DNA from 2 places in the Peribacillus sp. TH14 genome. Region 1 is predicted to be linked to the other one. Evidence: a T-box and tRNA genes for the amino acid it is inferred to sense, from the RefSeq annotation. Region 1 holds a T-box; the other holds one or more tRNA genes.
The links. A T-box is a leader RNA that pairs with one kind of tRNA and senses whether it is charged. The one in region 1 lies ahead of glyQ (glycine--tRNA ligase subunit alpha), so its partner is inferred to be a tRNA-Gly.

Region 1 (8,330 bases):
TGCCAGTGAAATTACTTCATCCACGTTTTGTTCATCTTCAATATACGGAATCCGTTTTATGGAAAAAGCAGATCCCGAGAACTGGCTTGCAGCTGCTTTAGTAACCAATTCCGCTGTTTCCCCCACTGAATCCGATACAACATATATAATAGAACCGTTCATATTCTCCGTCATTCCTTTTGCAAGCCCCCTAATAGCCTTCATCAGCTAAAGCTACGAATGCTTTTGTTATATTGGTTTTTGTAATTCTTCCGATTACTTCATAGCCTTTTTCTGTTTCTTTGACGACCGGTAATGAGTCGATTTGTTTATCAATCAATTTTTTGGCAACATCAATCAATAAGTCTTCTTTTGAACACATTGTAATATTGGGCATCCTAGTCATAATAATATTGACTGGAATGGAGTTAAGTTCTTGCTTACCTATACTTGCACGCAACAAGTCTTTCCTTGATAAGACACCAACTAGCAGAGCATGCTTATCGACAACAAACATGGTACCGACATCTTCTAAAAACATCATGACGATTGCATCATATACGGAAATGCCTTCATCAACAACCACAGGGATCGATTGATAGTCTCGTACATAAAGATGGTTCAAACTATCTGTCAAAAGCTGTGTTCCTGACCTGCCTGTATAAAAATACCCGACACGCGGCCTCGCATCAAGAAAGCCTGCCATCGTTAAGATAGCAAGATCCGGACGAAGTGTCGCTCTTGTAAGGCTCAGTCTATCGGCAATATGTTCACCTGTAATCGGTCCATTCTCTTTAACAATTTGTAAAATATGCTCCTGACGCTTATTCAATTGGATTATAATCACCACCCCACTGCTTTCGCAGAGAAAAGTAACAAAAGTTATTCATCTAACAATTATATACTATATTATTTAATAAAAGCAGGTTTGTCCTATTTATTGACCATTTAATATTTTAAGAAATCGGAAACCTTTATATAAAGTGTCTCCGATTTCGATGAATCCTTTCAATTATGAAAGGATAATTTTATTCATAGCCGCAAAGCCTGAAACTAAATCGCTAATTTCTTTCATTAGGGATAAGCGGTTATTACGGATTGCTTCATCATCTGCCATGACCATTGTATTCTCGAAATATGATTCTATTTCTGATTGAAGCGAGATAAGATGTTCAAAACGCTCTTTCTCTTTTTTAGTTTCAGCATATCGCAATGCTACTGTTTGATATTTTTCATAAAGCGCTTTTTCCTGCTCATTTTCAAAAGCATTCGGGTCAACTGTCACTTTATGGTCACACTTTACAGCAATATTCATAACACGACTTAATGCTTCGAGGCTTTCTTTAAAGCCTGCTTCATCTTTTTTCGCGTCCAATACATGAGCACGTTCTACTAAAGAGTGTATAAACCCAATCTCGTCGATCAGAACGGCATCAATTAAATCATAACGAATCTGCTGTTCTTGAAGTAAATGTTTTACCCGCGCTTTAAAGAAGGTAAACATGTCTGCTTTTACTTCCTCTAAATCGCGTTTTAGAAGACCTTTTGATTCAAGTCCTTTAAGTCCTAGAGTAATAAGCTCTTCTAAAGAGATATTCCATTTTTTCTCCGCTAAAATTTGAACAACACCGCTTGCCTGTCTTCTCAATGCGTATGGATCCTGGGAGCCGGTTGGAATGACGCCAATAGCAAAGAATGATGCGAGAGTATCAATTTTTTCGGCTATACTTACAACTGCTCCAATAACAGAAGGCGGCACATTGTCATCCGCATGTCTTGGCATGTAGTGTTCATTGATTGCAGCCGCTACTTCTTTTGCTTCTCCTTTTAGGAGCGCATACTTCTCACCCATATACCCTTGCAATTCGGGGAATTCATAAACCATATGACTTACTAAATCAAATTTAGCAATTTCAGCAGCACGAAGCGCCAGATCCTTTTCTGCCTTTAAATTCAAAGCATCTGCCAGAACGCCTGTCACCGCTGTTACACGGGCTGTTTTCTCAGCTAAGGTACCTATTTCTTCATGATAAACGATGCTGTCGAGTTTTTTCAAAGCATCTGCTATCTCTTTTTTCTGATCTTCTTTAAAGAAGAATGCCGCATCCGATAAACGCGCACGCAACACTTTTTCATTTCCTTTAGATACCTTTTCTAGATGACGGTCATCTCCATTACGAACGGTTACAAAGAATGCAAGTAACTTGCCGCCTTGATCTTTAACTGGGAAATAACGTTGGTGCTCCTTCATTGAAGTGATCAAAACTTCAGCTGGAAGTTCAAGGAATTCTTCTTCAAAATGGCCAAATAACACCGTTGGGTACTCTACCAAATTATTGACTTCTTCAAGCAGATCTTCATCAACTGGGATGATCCAGCCTTTTTCCTGCTCAAGACTTTTAATCTGTTCTAAAATAACACTACGACGTTTTTCTGGATTAGCCATGACAAACTGGTCTCTTAACGTTGCTTCGTACTGTTCAGGATCCTCTATCCTTGCAGCTTCTCCTAAGAAGCGATGTCCCTTTGTTTCACGGCCAGTTTCAACATCAGCTATGGAAAATGGCACTACTTCGTTGCCGAATAATGCAATCAGCCATTTAATCGGACGGACAAAACGAAGGTCTTGGTTGGCCCAACGCATATTTTTCGGGAACGTCATCCCGCTGATAATTTCCTGCAACTCAGATAAAAGCTGGGAAGTCGGTTGTCCTTTAATGAATTTATTTACATGGGCATATTCAATACCCTTAAGTTCTTTAAAATAAATATCCTCAGCGGTCATCCCTTGGCCTCTAACAAACCCTAATGCTGCTTTAGACCAGTTTCCTTCACTGTCCAAAGCAATTTTTTTAGCTGGTCCTTTTGCTTCTTCTTCGATATCTTTTTGTGATTCTGAAACGTCTTTTACCAATATGGCCAAACGTCTTGGTGTGGAAAAAGCTTCAACCGCTCCGAATTCAATTGCTTTTTCCTTAAGCCATTTCTGTACTTTATCTGACAACTGTTTCATAGACGCTGTCACAAAACGAGCCGGCATCTCTTCCAATCCAATTTCCAATAACAAATCACGCTTGCTCATTTGTATTCTCTCCTTTCACTTTTAGAATCGGGAAGCCTAATTTTTCCCGCTCTTCATAGAAGGTTTTGGCAACCTTACGTGCTAAGTTACGGCAGCGGGCTATATATCCCGTTCTTTCCGTTACTGAAATCGCACCTTTTGCATCCAAAAGATTAAATGTATGTGAACATTTTAAAACATAATCATAGGCAGGATGTACAAGCCCTTCTTCCATTTGGCGATGTGCTTCCTTTTCATACATTGTGAAAAGTTGAAATAACATATCAAGGTCGGATGTTTCAAACGTATATTTTGAATGCTCGTATTCCGGCTGTCCAAAAATATCTCGTACTGTAAATCCTTCTGTCCATTCTAGATCAAACACATTTTCTTTTTCCTGAATGTAGGAAGCAAGACGCTCGATTCCATATGTAATTTCCACGGATACCGGCTTACACTCAAGACCGCCTACCTGTTGGAAATACGTAAATTGTGTAATTTCCATTCCATCAAGCCAAACTTCCCAGCCAAGACCAGCACAACCTAATGATGGGTTTTCCCAGTTATCTTCTACAAAGCGAATATCATGCTCAAGCGGGTTAATACCTAATGCGCGCAATGAATCCAAATACAGCTCTTGGATATTGTCTGGTGATGGCTTCATGATTACTTGGAATTGATGATGTTGATAGAGACGGTTAGGATTCTCTCCATAACGACCGTCTGCTGGACGGCGGGATGGCTCCACATAAGCAACACTCCACGGTTCAGGTCCAATTGCTCTAAGGAAAGTATAAGGGCTCATCGTTCCTGCCCCCTTCTCGACATCATAAGCATTCATTAATATGCAGCCTTGTTCAGACCAATGCTTTTGTAAAGTTAAAATCATATTTTGAATATTCATCGTACACCTCCAGATTATTTAAAACGCCTCTTTATGAAATTAGGGACGGGAACTCCTATACCAGTAATTTTGAATCGTTTATCGGCCACGCATGCATTTCACCAATTAATTCAAGTGTTTTACCGGTCCATTCATTGTTATTCTTTCGCATTTTTGCAAACAAAAAACTCCCGTCTCTATGCGAAATGCATAGGGACGAGAGTTTACCCGCGGTTCCACCCTAATTGCCGTTAATAAACCGGCCTCTTTTCAAAGCTACATGCTCCGGAACGCCTTCCCTGTAAATCCATACCCCGGCTTTCACCATCCCGGGTTCGCTTTTTATGGAGAATGACAGATACTCTTTTCCATCAACGCAATCTTCTTATTTTAATGATTAGAATTTTATACAATCAAGCCTGGAATGTCAATAGGTCAAATCTTAAAACATATCTTTCATCGTATCAATCTGTTTTAAGAACTTTTTTGATTTTAAATGGAGGCCTGAATACTCTTCATAATAAGCATCAATGATTTTCTGCAGTTCTTTTTTCGTTTCAGGCTTAACCGAAATGTTTCCGAGCCTTGATAAATCCAAATAATAAAATATTCGCAGCAATTTAACGGCTGCGGGTGAAATTTTATAGTGATATGGGTCTTTTCCCAGACAGCGGTGACAAATAAAACCACCTTCCCGTAGCGAGAAGGAGAATTCTCCTTCTGTTTCACCACAAACAGCACATTGATTTAGTACTGGGTTAATCCCGTTGACGGGCAGCATCTTCATTTCGAAAATAAATTTCAAAACCTCCGCGTCATATTCTTCGTTTATGTAATGCAAGGTTTGCGAGAGTAATTCAAACAGATATGGATTTGGTTTCTTATCATCTACGCTTTTATCAACCAATTCAACAATGTATGAAGCATATGCAGTGGCAAAAAGGTCCTCCCTTATAAAACGAAGGGAGTCGACCATTTCTCCTTGTTGAAGACTTCCGAGTCCGCTTGATGTAGAAACAAGGAAATACCCGGAGCAAAAAAGTTGGGTGACGGCAGCAAGCCTGCTATTAGGTTTACTGGCTCCTCTAGCCATAACTCCAATTTTCCCTAGCTCACGGGTATAAATAGTAATAATTTTGTTGTTTTCTCCATATGCAGTCCGTCTTATGACAATGCCTTCACATTTTTGGAGCATACCAAGACACCACCCATGCTTGCCAAGACTATCTTATGAAACAGGAAAATCAATATCTGCTAGCTCATCACTCAATACTAAGGGTCTTTCCTGTCTTTCGACTTCTATCTCCTTAAACAGCAAATAGGTGTCCACATTACCTGTTTCACTAAATAACTCCCAGGTAAAATCCAACATATAAAGCCCACCTTTCATTTTTAACTAGCAATATAAATATCCGACCATATGATTAGCTTGACCTTTTTCCACACTTTCATGAAGCGTAAATTTTGCTAATTAATACTCACTTTCATTGAAACCATAATCGCGAAGTTGGCTCGCTTTGTTACGCCAATCCTTCTGTACCTTCACCCATAGTTCCAGGAATACTTTCGAGCCTAATAAATTCTCGATATCAACCCTCGCACGGCTACCGACTTCTTTCAACATTTTCCCTTGCTTACCAATAACAATACCTTTTTGTGAATCACGTTCTACCACAATCGTAGCCATAACATTAATTGTATCACTGTTATCCATTTTTTTTATTGAATCGATAACAACAGCCACTGAATGGGGAATCTCCTCCCTAGTCAGGTGCAGAACTTTTTCGCGGACCAATTCAGAAATAATAAAACGCTCCGGATGATCAGTTACTTGGTCAGCTGGATAAAACTGTGGACCTTCAGGAAGATGCTCCTTGATTTGCTCAAGCAGTGTATCGACATTATTGCCTTCAAGCGCTGAGATTGGAACCACGGCCGCGAACGGATAAAGCTTTTGATATTTCTCAATAATTGGGAGTAAATCATCAGGGTGCATAGCATCAATTTTGTTGACTACAAGGAAAACAGGTGTTTTTACGGTTTGTAGTTTTTCAATGATAAACTCATCACCACGTCCGTATCCTTCTGTCGCATTAATCATGAAGAGAATCAAATCGACCTCTTTCAATGTATTTGTTGCTACCTTCATCATAAAGTCCCCAAGCTTATGCTTCGGTTTATGAATACCCGGTGTATCAATGAATATCATTTGTGAATCGTTTTGTGTAAGTACACCTTGAACCTTGTTTCTCGTTGTTTGCGGTTTATCACTCATAATGGCAATTTTTTGACCAATAACCCGGTTCAAAAATGTACTCTTGCCAACATTAGGTCGTCCTATAATCGAAATAAAACCTGATTTGTAACCTTTTACTTGTGTTTCGTCAAATAGTTTATTCATTTAAATCCTCCGGTGAAAAAGCTCCTGGAAGCAATTCCTGTACTGTTAGTTCTTTAATATCCCCGTTTAAGTTGGTTAAAACAACCATCATATCTTGTTCACATAGTTCTGAAATAACCTGCCTGCACGCTCCGCATGGGGAAACAGGACGATCAGTATCTGCCACGACTGCTAGTTTTGTGAACTTCTTATCATTATGGGCATAGGCACTAAATAAAGCGGTTCTTTCTGCGCAATTGCACATACTATATGCAGCATTTTCTATATTGCACCCATGATAAACCTTACCATCGGCAGTTAATAAAGCAGCCCCTACTTTGAATTTTGAATAAGGTACATAAGCCTTTTCCCTTGCTTTTTTAGCTTCCTCAATCAATTCATTCGTATTCAATTCACATCTTCCTTTCAAATTGGATACCATTTCAACCACCTATAGACCAAACTTCGGCAAAAAGATAATCAATCCAACTATTATAGAAAATATAGCATATATGAATACAGCTCCGGCTGCAATATCTTTTGCCTGCTTAGCAAGGGGATGGATTTGGTCTGTTACCAGGTCTACAACTCTTTCAATCGCTGAATTAACGAGCTCTAATGTAATCGTACCAGCAATGGCAGCCAAAATGAACAGCCATTCCATCCCATTCAATGAGAAATACCAACCAAAGAATACGACGATTACTGTTAATACGAAATGAATCTTTATATTACGTTCTGTTCGAACTGCTTCCAAAATCCCCTGACAGGCAAAAGAGAAGCTTTTTATTAAAGGATACTTTTTTTTACCCTTCTCTTGAAAGTCCATATTCTTCCAAGATCTCCTTTTGTTTAGTAAACATCACTTTTTCATCTTCTTCAGTCATGTGATCAAAGCCTAGTAAATGAAGAAAACCATGAAGAGCTAAAAACCCAAGTTCACGGTCAAAAGAATGTCCGTATTCTTCTGCCTGCTCCTTAGTACGCTCAATGGAAATAATAATATCACCCAGCATACGAGGCATTTCGGCCCCGATAATTTCTACTTCATCTTCACCCATCTCTTCCAGTGCAAAAGAAATGACATCGGTAGCTGCATCTTTATGGCGATATTCTTTATTGATTTCCTGAATTCTTCTATTATCTACAAAAGTGACAGACAGTTCCGTATCTTCTTCAATATTTTCTTTTTTAGCCGCAAATTGCAGAATACTTTCAACAAGGTTCTGAGCTTTTTCCGTAACTTCGTTCGTTTCATCCATTAAATCGATTGCTAAAATCATTCTTTCACCTTCTGTCCTAATTTTTCCGGCTCCGGATATTCAATCCTGGAGTGGAAGATACCATTAAGCGATTCACATAAGGAATGCTTCACGATACTTAATTCTCTCATAGTAATGTCACATTCATCAAATTGACCGTCTTGAATTCTGTCCTGAATAATAAAACTTACCAGCTCTTCAATCTTCTCAGGTGTAGGGTGCTGCATCGATCTCACCGCGGCCTCTACACTATCAGCAATCCCTATGACAGCGACTTCCTTCATTTTCGCTCTCGGGCCTGGGTAACGGTAACAGGCTTCAACTGTCGTATCATCCTGCTTCTTCGCCTTATGATAGAAAAATTTCAATAAAGTAGTCCCGTGATGCTGCTCCGCAATATCAACAATCTCTTTCGGGAATTTATGACTGCGCAACATCTCACCACCATCAACAGCATGGGCAATGATGATATCCCTACTCGTTTCCGGCTGCAGTCGATCATGCGGGTTTTCCTCATTCATCTGATTCTCGATGAAAAAATGCGGACGTTTCGTCTTGCCTATATCATGATAATAACTGCCGACCCTTGCAAGCAATCCATTTGATCCAATAGCTTCACAAGCTGATTCCGCTAAATTGGCCACCATTACACTGTGATGGTAGGTTCCTGGTGCTTCAATTAAAATTTTTCGTAGTAAAGGGTGGTTTGGATTTGAAAGTTCGATTAGCTTCATCGATGATAAGATCCCGAAACCTGCCTCAAAA
Region 2 (8,330 bases), 2.8 Mb from region 1:
TCATCTGTTGAAAAACCGAGCGGACGAATAAGGTGCAGGGACGTGTCTGTTCCTGCACACGTTCTTGCGATATTACCTGTATTTGCTGGAATCTGTGGTTGATATAAAACTACATGTATTGCCACTTCATTTTCACCTCTAGTTTAAACTTCATCTAATTATAGCATTAAACAAACAGACTAAAAACCAATCACACTCCATCCAAAATCGAGAAAAATTTATAAACGATATTCGGTGTATATCTGCTCGAATCCTCGTACGTCCAGTATCGATGGCGACTGTTCATCGTATGGGCATTCACAAGCGGCATTCCGTTCTGATCCTTCGCCGTTACAATCAAGTTATGATCAAAGCGTCCGTTTCCTTCGAAGTCAATACACATGATATCGCCTATATCCATCTCCTCAGCTGTTTCTAAACGTTTTGTCTGGATTCCCTTTCCGCCAGCGAGCAGATTATATAAGGAGTGTGCAGTCGTCCAGGTATAGCTCCAGCTTTTCCCTCTTATCCACCAGCCCTTATTTTTGTTTGGCGCCCCCCACATTGGGATTCCTCCTGCATGCAAACATTGTGAAATGAAATTCGTGCAATCATCAGTGAACTTGTGGTACGCAGGATTAAATTCATTCCACCACCGCTCGGCATACTGGACGGCCTTCATCCTGTCATACTTATAAGAAAGTCGCTCCGAACCTTCTTCCCATTTTGGAGGCACCTCTTCTGGTTCAAAGCTTGGTACAAGGTCACGTTCATCTATTAAATACCCATCTCTAAACCTCGCCTCCCTTTCTTCCATTTCCTCTTCTATATAAAAAGAATCTTCCTGCTTCAATAAATATTGTAGATGTACTTTATAGGTCAATACCGTATCCTTTTCTTCCTTTCTCTTCGAGTGAACCTTTCCTGCAGCATTTACCCGCACAATTTCCGTAGAGCGGTTCCGCATTAACTCCTTTTTCAGATGCAATTTTCTTTCATCGCGTTCTTGAGTATCAGAAGTATAACACTCCACTCTTTCTTGCAAAAGCTGTTTCAATTGTTCCCTCAAAATTATGCCCCCCTTCATACCATCTATGCTAATGTGTATGTATGAGGGCATGGACAAAAACACAACTTCATTAAAGAAGAATATATTAATGGCCTGTTTTTGTTCATTTCCTCGAAATAAACTCTTATTAACAAAAGAAACTAGCAAAAACGCTTAGAACATCACGAGCTAGGGTATCCACTTGATTAAATAATATATCTGAAAAATAAAAGGTATTATTAGCCCATCATCACAACAGAATACAAAATCTACTTCCCCAGTATTCCGGTTGAAAGGTTTTGAGCCTCTCCCGCCCTATAAAAAAATTAGCCGGCAAATGGAAAGATAGTCCAAGCATATCGAGGACTCTTTTTTACCTACATATTAAACCCTCATCCTCACATTTCTACAAAAAATAAAAAAAGCCGTCCCGTTAAATTTCTTACGAGACGGCTATAACTGATATATTTAATATTATTGATGCTCCAAGGTAAACTGCAGTCCTTTTTCAATTTCTGCACGAACCTCTTCATCGGTTTCGTTCATTAAAGCTTCCTCTAAAATAGAGACTACTTGTTTCCGTCCAATTTTCCCAATCGCCCAGGCCGCGGTTCCCCGTAATACAGGACGCGGATCTTCCTTCATGATCTGAATCAATTCGGGTAGTGACGTTTCATCTTTAAAGTGGGCTAATGCTAAAATGGCATTTCGCTGGATTGGCTTTTTGCCTCGCCACGAACCAGATACATAGCCGTATGTTTCTTTGAAATCCCGATTTGAGATCGTAAGCAGAGGCTTCAACAACGGCTTCGCAACCTCAGGGTCAGGCTCCATCTCTTCATGAAAGTGAAAATCCATTCCTTTGTTTTTCGGACAAACAGTCTGGCACGTATCACATCCGTACAAACGATTGCCTATTTTCGTCCTGAATTCATCAGGGAGAAATCCTTTTGTCTGCGTTAAAAAAGCAATACAGCGCTTAGAATTCAGCTGGCCACCCTGCACAAGTGCACCTGTTGGACAAACATCCACACATTTATTGCAAGTCCCGCATTGATCTTCCATCGGTTGATCCGGTATAAATGGCAAGTTTGTAATCATGTCACCTAAATATACATAAGACCCAAACTCAGGAGTAATGATCATACTATTTTTAGCACTCCAGCCTATTCCTGCACGCTCAGCAACAGCACGATCCGATAATTCACCAGTATCTACCATAGACTTTGCCATTGCTCCTGGCACTTTATCTTTAATAAAATCCTCAAGTAACTGCAATTTATTACGAAGAACCGTATGATAATCCGTTCCCCAAGAGGCCCGGCAAAAAATCCCACGTCGCTCACTTTTTGTGCTTTGCGGTGCATTCTTCAATTTAGAAGGATAGGCCAGTGCAATCGAAATAATGGATTGCGGTTTATCAAAAATCAATTCAGGCCTGACCCTTTTTTCAATATCCGGTTCTTCAAATCCTGACTGATAATCTAGTTCCTGCTGACGGATCAGCCGACTTTTCAATTCCGTGAAATTAGAGGCTGATGTAAACCCAATTTTATCAATGCCAATCTCTTTACTATATATAATCACTTCTTGCTTAAGTGAATTCATATCCATATTTTTCACCTTCGTTCATTCATTATTCCCATCGAAGCTTGTATTCATTTCAAACCATTGCTATCTATGATAAACTAATTGCAATCATTTTTGGAGGTGTAACGCTTGGAAATTAACATTTCCGCTAATCTTAGCAGTAAAATCCCTGATTTCAAAGTTGGGATCATTACATATGAAAACATCGAAGTTGGCCCCTCCCCGCAAATGGTCAAAGGAAGACTACAGTTATTTCAAGAAGCTCTTTTCTTCGATCTAGATGAAAAAGAATTAACCGATTTCCCGGGTATCAAAGAGTGGCGAAAGATTTTCAAAACGACCGGAACGAATCCGTCACGCTACCGTCCTTCCGTGGAAGCTCTATACCGTCGTGTTAAAAAACAAAATTACTTAACATCTATTCATTCCGCTATCGACCTGAATAACTTCTTCTCCCTTTTATATGAAGTGCCTATTGGCATATATGATGCTGATAAATTAACAGGAGATATCTCGATTAAAATTGGCGAGAGTACAGATGAGTATAACGGCTTGAATGGCCGCTTGAATTCAATGGAAAACATGATTACTTCTGCCGATCGTGATGGAGCATTTGGAAGCCCCTACGTTGATTCAGAACGAACAAAGGTCACGGAAGAAACGAAAAAGGCAATCCAAATCATCTATTTACAACCAAAGACTCCAATCAAAGAAGCCCATCAGCTAACAGAGTCCTTAATGAAAATGTTCCTCGAAATCCACGGTGGAGAAGGAACTTATTCCATTTTAGAAGTATAATAACAATCGAGCAGAACTAAACCCCTTTCAAAATCGGAAGGGGTCTTTTTATAGGATAGGATATCAACCTGTGAATGTTTTTTCTTCTATTACAAACACATTCCCCAGTTTTGGATTCACTTGATACGCTTCCTGACAACATATCAACTAGTTTCTTAGTCACCCAGGATCAGCCTCATCTCATACTACTTCCTTAAATTATAGGTACATACAAATCTAGACAATAAAAAAAAACCTACTGTAAACAGTAGAATTCTCATTATAAAATATTTAAACGCAAAGCTTCGTTCTCCAGGTAACGAAACCCTGCGTTATGAGTATGTATTGGAGCGGGTGAAGGGAATCGAACCCTCATCATCAGCTTGGAAGGCTGAGGTTTTACCACTAAACTACACCCGCGTATTCTTGTAGAAATTTGTCGAATCGCTATCAACAAAATTAATTATATAGTTTATATTAAATAAATGCAATAGTTATTTTTAAAAAAATAATAAAAATTTAATGAATGTTACAATAGTATATTCATCACTCTATTAAAGATGTTAAAAAGTTCTCTAATAACAGAGAACTTTCCCTACATCTCCACTGTTAAGACCAGATGACTTCCATTAACGACGGGTATACCTGCTCCGCTGTTTCAAGTAACATGATTAACTTCCTGAAAGCTAGATCTGGTAAAAATTCTCCCTCAAGGGAATAAGAATAACGAATTGAAATAGTCCCTTTTTCTTCATACAACTTTGAATATCTAAAATTAGCATTATATTCATTTAACAGTGTATGTACATCCCGCCTTTTATCAGGATTCTTCAACTCGGCAACATTAAAGCAAAATAAATCCGCCACATTTTCATTTTGGTTGAAAGCAAAAACTAAAAGAACCTTCCAGCCATCCTTTAACTTTTGCTCTGCTCTAAAAAAGGTGGTGTCATCTTCTTTCAACTCATTCATATAGATTTTCTCGCGCGTTAAAAAATCTCGAAATTTTGCAACGTTTGACATGATCCATCACCTTTCTGTATGTATTTACATTTTATACTGAAAATTGGCATTTTTACAGACTTTTTGAATAAACCCTCTATTTTCAGCTAGTGCATTCATTCAGTTGAATTGAGGGAGCCAATAATAAGAACTCCCTTAAACAAAACTCTAAGGTTAGCTTGAAACTTCTCCCCTAAACTGAAGAGCTTCTTGGAGGTCCAAAATCTCGTGACGAATTTTTGAAAACCCTTCAATTTCTGGTACGGTTTTATTTGTTGAAGATTGATCTTTATCTGCAGCTATTGCCATGGTTTCAAAAACATAAAGCAATTGAGCGAGATCCTTCTCTAAAAGAACAGGACGTTCAGAGTATTTCAAGCTGGCATTTAGATAATACCCCAATTGTTCTATTGAGAATATTACGGGCCATAGAGACTCTAATCTGGCCTTGTTTTTGAATATCTCACCTAGAGACGTATTGTATACCGTTAATAGATTGACCATATTGGTTTGCATTTTGCTTCGTTCACTGCTCTCATCAAATGTAAGGGTCCTATTATTTTCAGAGAACGCCATTAATAAAAATTGACCCTGACTTCGAATCGTTTTCGCGATAAAATGACTCAGAAGACTGGACGCTGATCGACTTCCGACTAACAATGACCCAGCAAGGCCTATAATACTCCCTACAACGATATCAGTTATCCTTACTGTTGCAAAGAAACTGAAGTCGTAACTTTGAGTTGAATATTCTGCCATGATTAAAGCTGAAGGTGTAAAGAACATCGCAGCTAACCCATAATTCCGAACGATAAAAAGCTCTGTAATGAAAGTCAAACACAAGATGATTAGCACAATAATAAACTCGTTATGAACAGATGCAAGAATCAAACTTGCTAATAGGAGCCCAATGATTGTCCCGAAAGTCCTTTGAACAGCACGATGAAATGTGGCGATAATGGTAGCACCGGACATTACTGCAGCACAGGATAAGGGCACCCAATACGAACGATTAAAACCGGCTGAATAAGCGATGATAGCGGCGATAGTAAGGATTGTTCCATATCGTACAGAAGTGAGAAAGACTATGGAGTTTTTATCAAATGCCCCCAGAAATATGGTTTTTTTTAGAGAAGGCTTTGAGATTAAGACTTCTTGATGAATTTTTTGAACCGGTTCATTCATGATGGCATCTGCATTATAGATTTTTATGAATAAATCTTCTACTTCTTTATCAACCTGCTCTGGCTGAAGAATCTTTGATTTATTTTTCGTTTTAGATCCAATAGAGTCAGCTAATGCCTGAACGGATTTCCCTAATTCAGGTGGAAGTACGATCTTATTGTTCAAAGAAATTTCAAGAACTCTCAAGAATATCGCGTTTGCATGTTCATTTAAAAGAAACAACCGCTTAAATATATCTGTACTTCTCTTGGCTGAATACCCGGCTAAAAGCGTATTTTCTGCTTGCTTCATTGCTAGTACCGTTCTGTGTCTTGCTGTATTAAACTTCTCTGTCCCTATTGAATCAAAGAATACCGCCAACTCTCTATACACTTTTTCCACTGCATTAGTTTCAGGTCCATGGGGATTGTAAAACCAGCCTAACATACAGATTATCCAAGATAATGCCCCACCTAATAAAACAAGCCCTCCACGTAACGGCGCAAGTGATTGATCAATAGGCATACCTGTAGCAAGCGCAAAACTCAAAACGAAAAATATTGCCGAAGGACCAGTGATATTTAAAGCACCAAAAATGAAAAATACACATGCCCCAATAATCCCCATCACTATAGCTGTCCCTAGCTGATATGGGGCCAAAAGGGTTCCTAAGACAACAGATAAAGAAAGGCCCCACATTACAAAGAAAATCTTTTTAGCTCTTTGCTCATACGGTTGGTTAAACACGTATAAATAAGAGAATCCACCAATTCCTGCCAGTAAACCGTACTCAAAATTCCCAAATAATAATCCTATGAATACAGGTAATGCAGCAGCAATTCCTGCACTCAATGCCTTTATCCACGGAAATGGATTCTTTTTTATTTCAAAAGCCTGTTTAAATGTCGTATGTATCGCTTCTAATTTCGGAGACTTTGAAGATACTCTTTGTTTATTTTTGCCCATTTCACTTTTCCTTTCATTAAATAATTCGCTCCCTATCTTCTCTTTTGACGCTATTCAACCGTTATCTTGATGGCTTAATCTAGAGCTTCTTTTAATATCCTTCATTAACAACAAAAGATACCTTAAAGGAAGAGGAATATACGTTAATCTTTCTCGTATCTAGGAAAAGGGAAACGGCCTTCCCCCGATTGAATATCGAAAAAAGGCCGCTTATTATATACCCTTAATTATTTACTCTTTTTTCAATACTGTTTTAAAGACTATGTCACACCAATGTTACCCTCTACTAGGTTCCCATGCTTAGAGCGTAGCGTATTTAGGTTCTGCAACTTTTACAAGTTGTTTACCCAGATTCGTTCCTTTAAATAAACCTAGAAATGCATCAGGGGTATTTTCAAACCCTTCAATAATGGTTTCTTCATACTTCAATTTTCCTTGCTGTAGCCATTCCCCTAAATCTGTCGCACCTTCTTGGAATCTTTCGGCATAATTACCAACTGTGAAACCTTTCATAAGTGCACTCGTTTTGATCATCGCCGATTGCAGACGCGGCCCTAAATCTTTTCCTTCTGCATTATAAGAGGAAATCGCTCCGCATAATGGAATACGAGCATTTGTATTTAAAAGTGTGAAAACAGCATCCGTTACCTCACCGCCAACATTATCGAAATAAACATCGACTCCGTTAGGAACAGCGTTTTTTAAATCTGTCGCAAAGCTATCTTTTTTATAATTAACAGCTCCATCGAAGCCAAGCTCTTTTGTTAAATACTCAAGTTTTTCATCTGAGCCAGCAATGCCTACTACCTTAGCACCTTTGATTTTAGCAATCTGTCCAACTACTGAACCAACAGCCCCAGCTGCTCCAGAAACCACGACTGTTTCACCTTCTTGAGGTTTTCCGATATCGAGCAAACCAAAGTAAGCTGTTAAACCAGTCATCCCGAGAATCCCTAAATGAGTTGTGACAGGGGCAACTTTAGGATCAATCACTCGGATTTCTTTTTCATTGACCACCGTATACTCTGCCCAGTCGATATTCCCAACAACAACATCTCCTTGTTTGAAGGAATTCGAATTGGATTCTACCACTTCGGCTACAACGCCTCCAGTGATGACCTTATTCAATTCAAATGGAGCTATATATGATTTAGTATCTTGCATTCTTCCACGCATGTATGGATCGACAGATAAATAAAGCGTCCGTAATAATATTTGATCTTCTTTTGGTGTGGGAACATCACTCTCCACAAAGTTAAAATCTTCTTTCGAAGGCATTCCTTTTGGTCGGTTTGCCAGGGTGATTTTTTGTTGTTTGGATTGTGTCATTTTGTGTTCCTCCTTGATTTTGAATACGTAATATCTAAAAGTAAGCGTATCACTGTTAAAGATCCTTGGTCAAAAATTATGCCCTCTTGATAATTCCATACTTTTCTATATGTAACCCTTACTAAAATATCTAAATCCTATGATATCTATTATGTCCTATCTATTTCATTCATATAAAGGTCATCTGGATTAGGGCAAACTCCTGTATATTTTATACAAAAGGCTTTGGTAAACATTAAAGTTGATTTATGATTTGTTCAACGGCTTCATCTAATATGAAGTATCACTTATTTAACAAATCATTCATGCACGGATTTTAGCTACGGCATCCCTATGTTTGCTTTTTTGGTAGATTAACTAGCAAAACAAAGTCATGTTACCAGTTATTTCGAAAAAACCACTAAATAGAATAATTAACTTAGAAGTTCATATTCAATTCATAACTTCTTTGTATACTTCCTCTTGTAAAAAGGAT

Region 2: it encodes a tRNA-Gly, which carries the amino acid that the T-box ahead of glyQ (glycine--tRNA ligase subunit alpha) is inferred to sense. The anticodon was not compared.

The regions. Positions count from the first base shown of each region.
Region 1 is NZ_JAEKEK010000001.1:3,837,546-3,845,875, reverse strand. It holds gene JFU50_RS18650 (pyruvate, water dikinase regulatory protein) at 1-162, opposite strand, end outside; gene JFU50_RS18645 (helix-turn-helix transcriptional regulator) at 191-829, opposite strand; gene glyS (glycine--tRNA ligase subunit beta) at 992-3,061, opposite strand; gene glyQ (glycine--tRNA ligase subunit alpha) at 3,048-3,944, opposite strand; T-box leader at 4,133-4,307, opposite strand; gene recO (DNA repair protein RecO) at 4,366-5,118, opposite strand; gene JFU50_RS18625 (YqzL family protein) at 5,152-5,295, opposite strand; gene era (GTPase Era) at 5,395-6,324, opposite strand; gene JFU50_RS18615 (cytidine deaminase) at 6,317-6,745, opposite strand; gene JFU50_RS18610 (diacylglycerol kinase family protein) at 6,755-7,132, opposite strand; gene ybeY (rRNA maturation RNase YbeY) at 7,110-7,586, opposite strand; gene JFU50_RS18600 (HD family phosphohydrolase) at 7,583-8,330, opposite strand, start outside.
Region 2 is NZ_JAEKEK010000001.1:1,007,163-1,015,492, forward strand. It holds gene trmL (tRNA (uridine(34)/cytosine(34)/5-carboxymethylaminomethyluridine(34)-2'-O)-methyltransferase TrmL) at 1-125, opposite strand, end outside; gene JFU50_RS05050 (amidase domain-containing protein) at 191-1,048, opposite strand; gene queG (tRNA epoxyqueuosine(34) reductase QueG) at 1,502-2,641, opposite strand; gene JFU50_RS05060 (B3/B4 domain-containing protein) at 2,747-3,415, shown strand; tRNA gene JFU50_RS05065 (tRNA-Gly) at 3,741-3,814, opposite strand; gene JFU50_RS05070 (YbjN domain-containing protein) at 4,004-4,417, opposite strand; gene JFU50_RS05075 (FUSC family protein) at 4,571-6,526, opposite strand; gene JFU50_RS05080 (NADP-dependent oxidoreductase) at 6,827-7,855, opposite strand.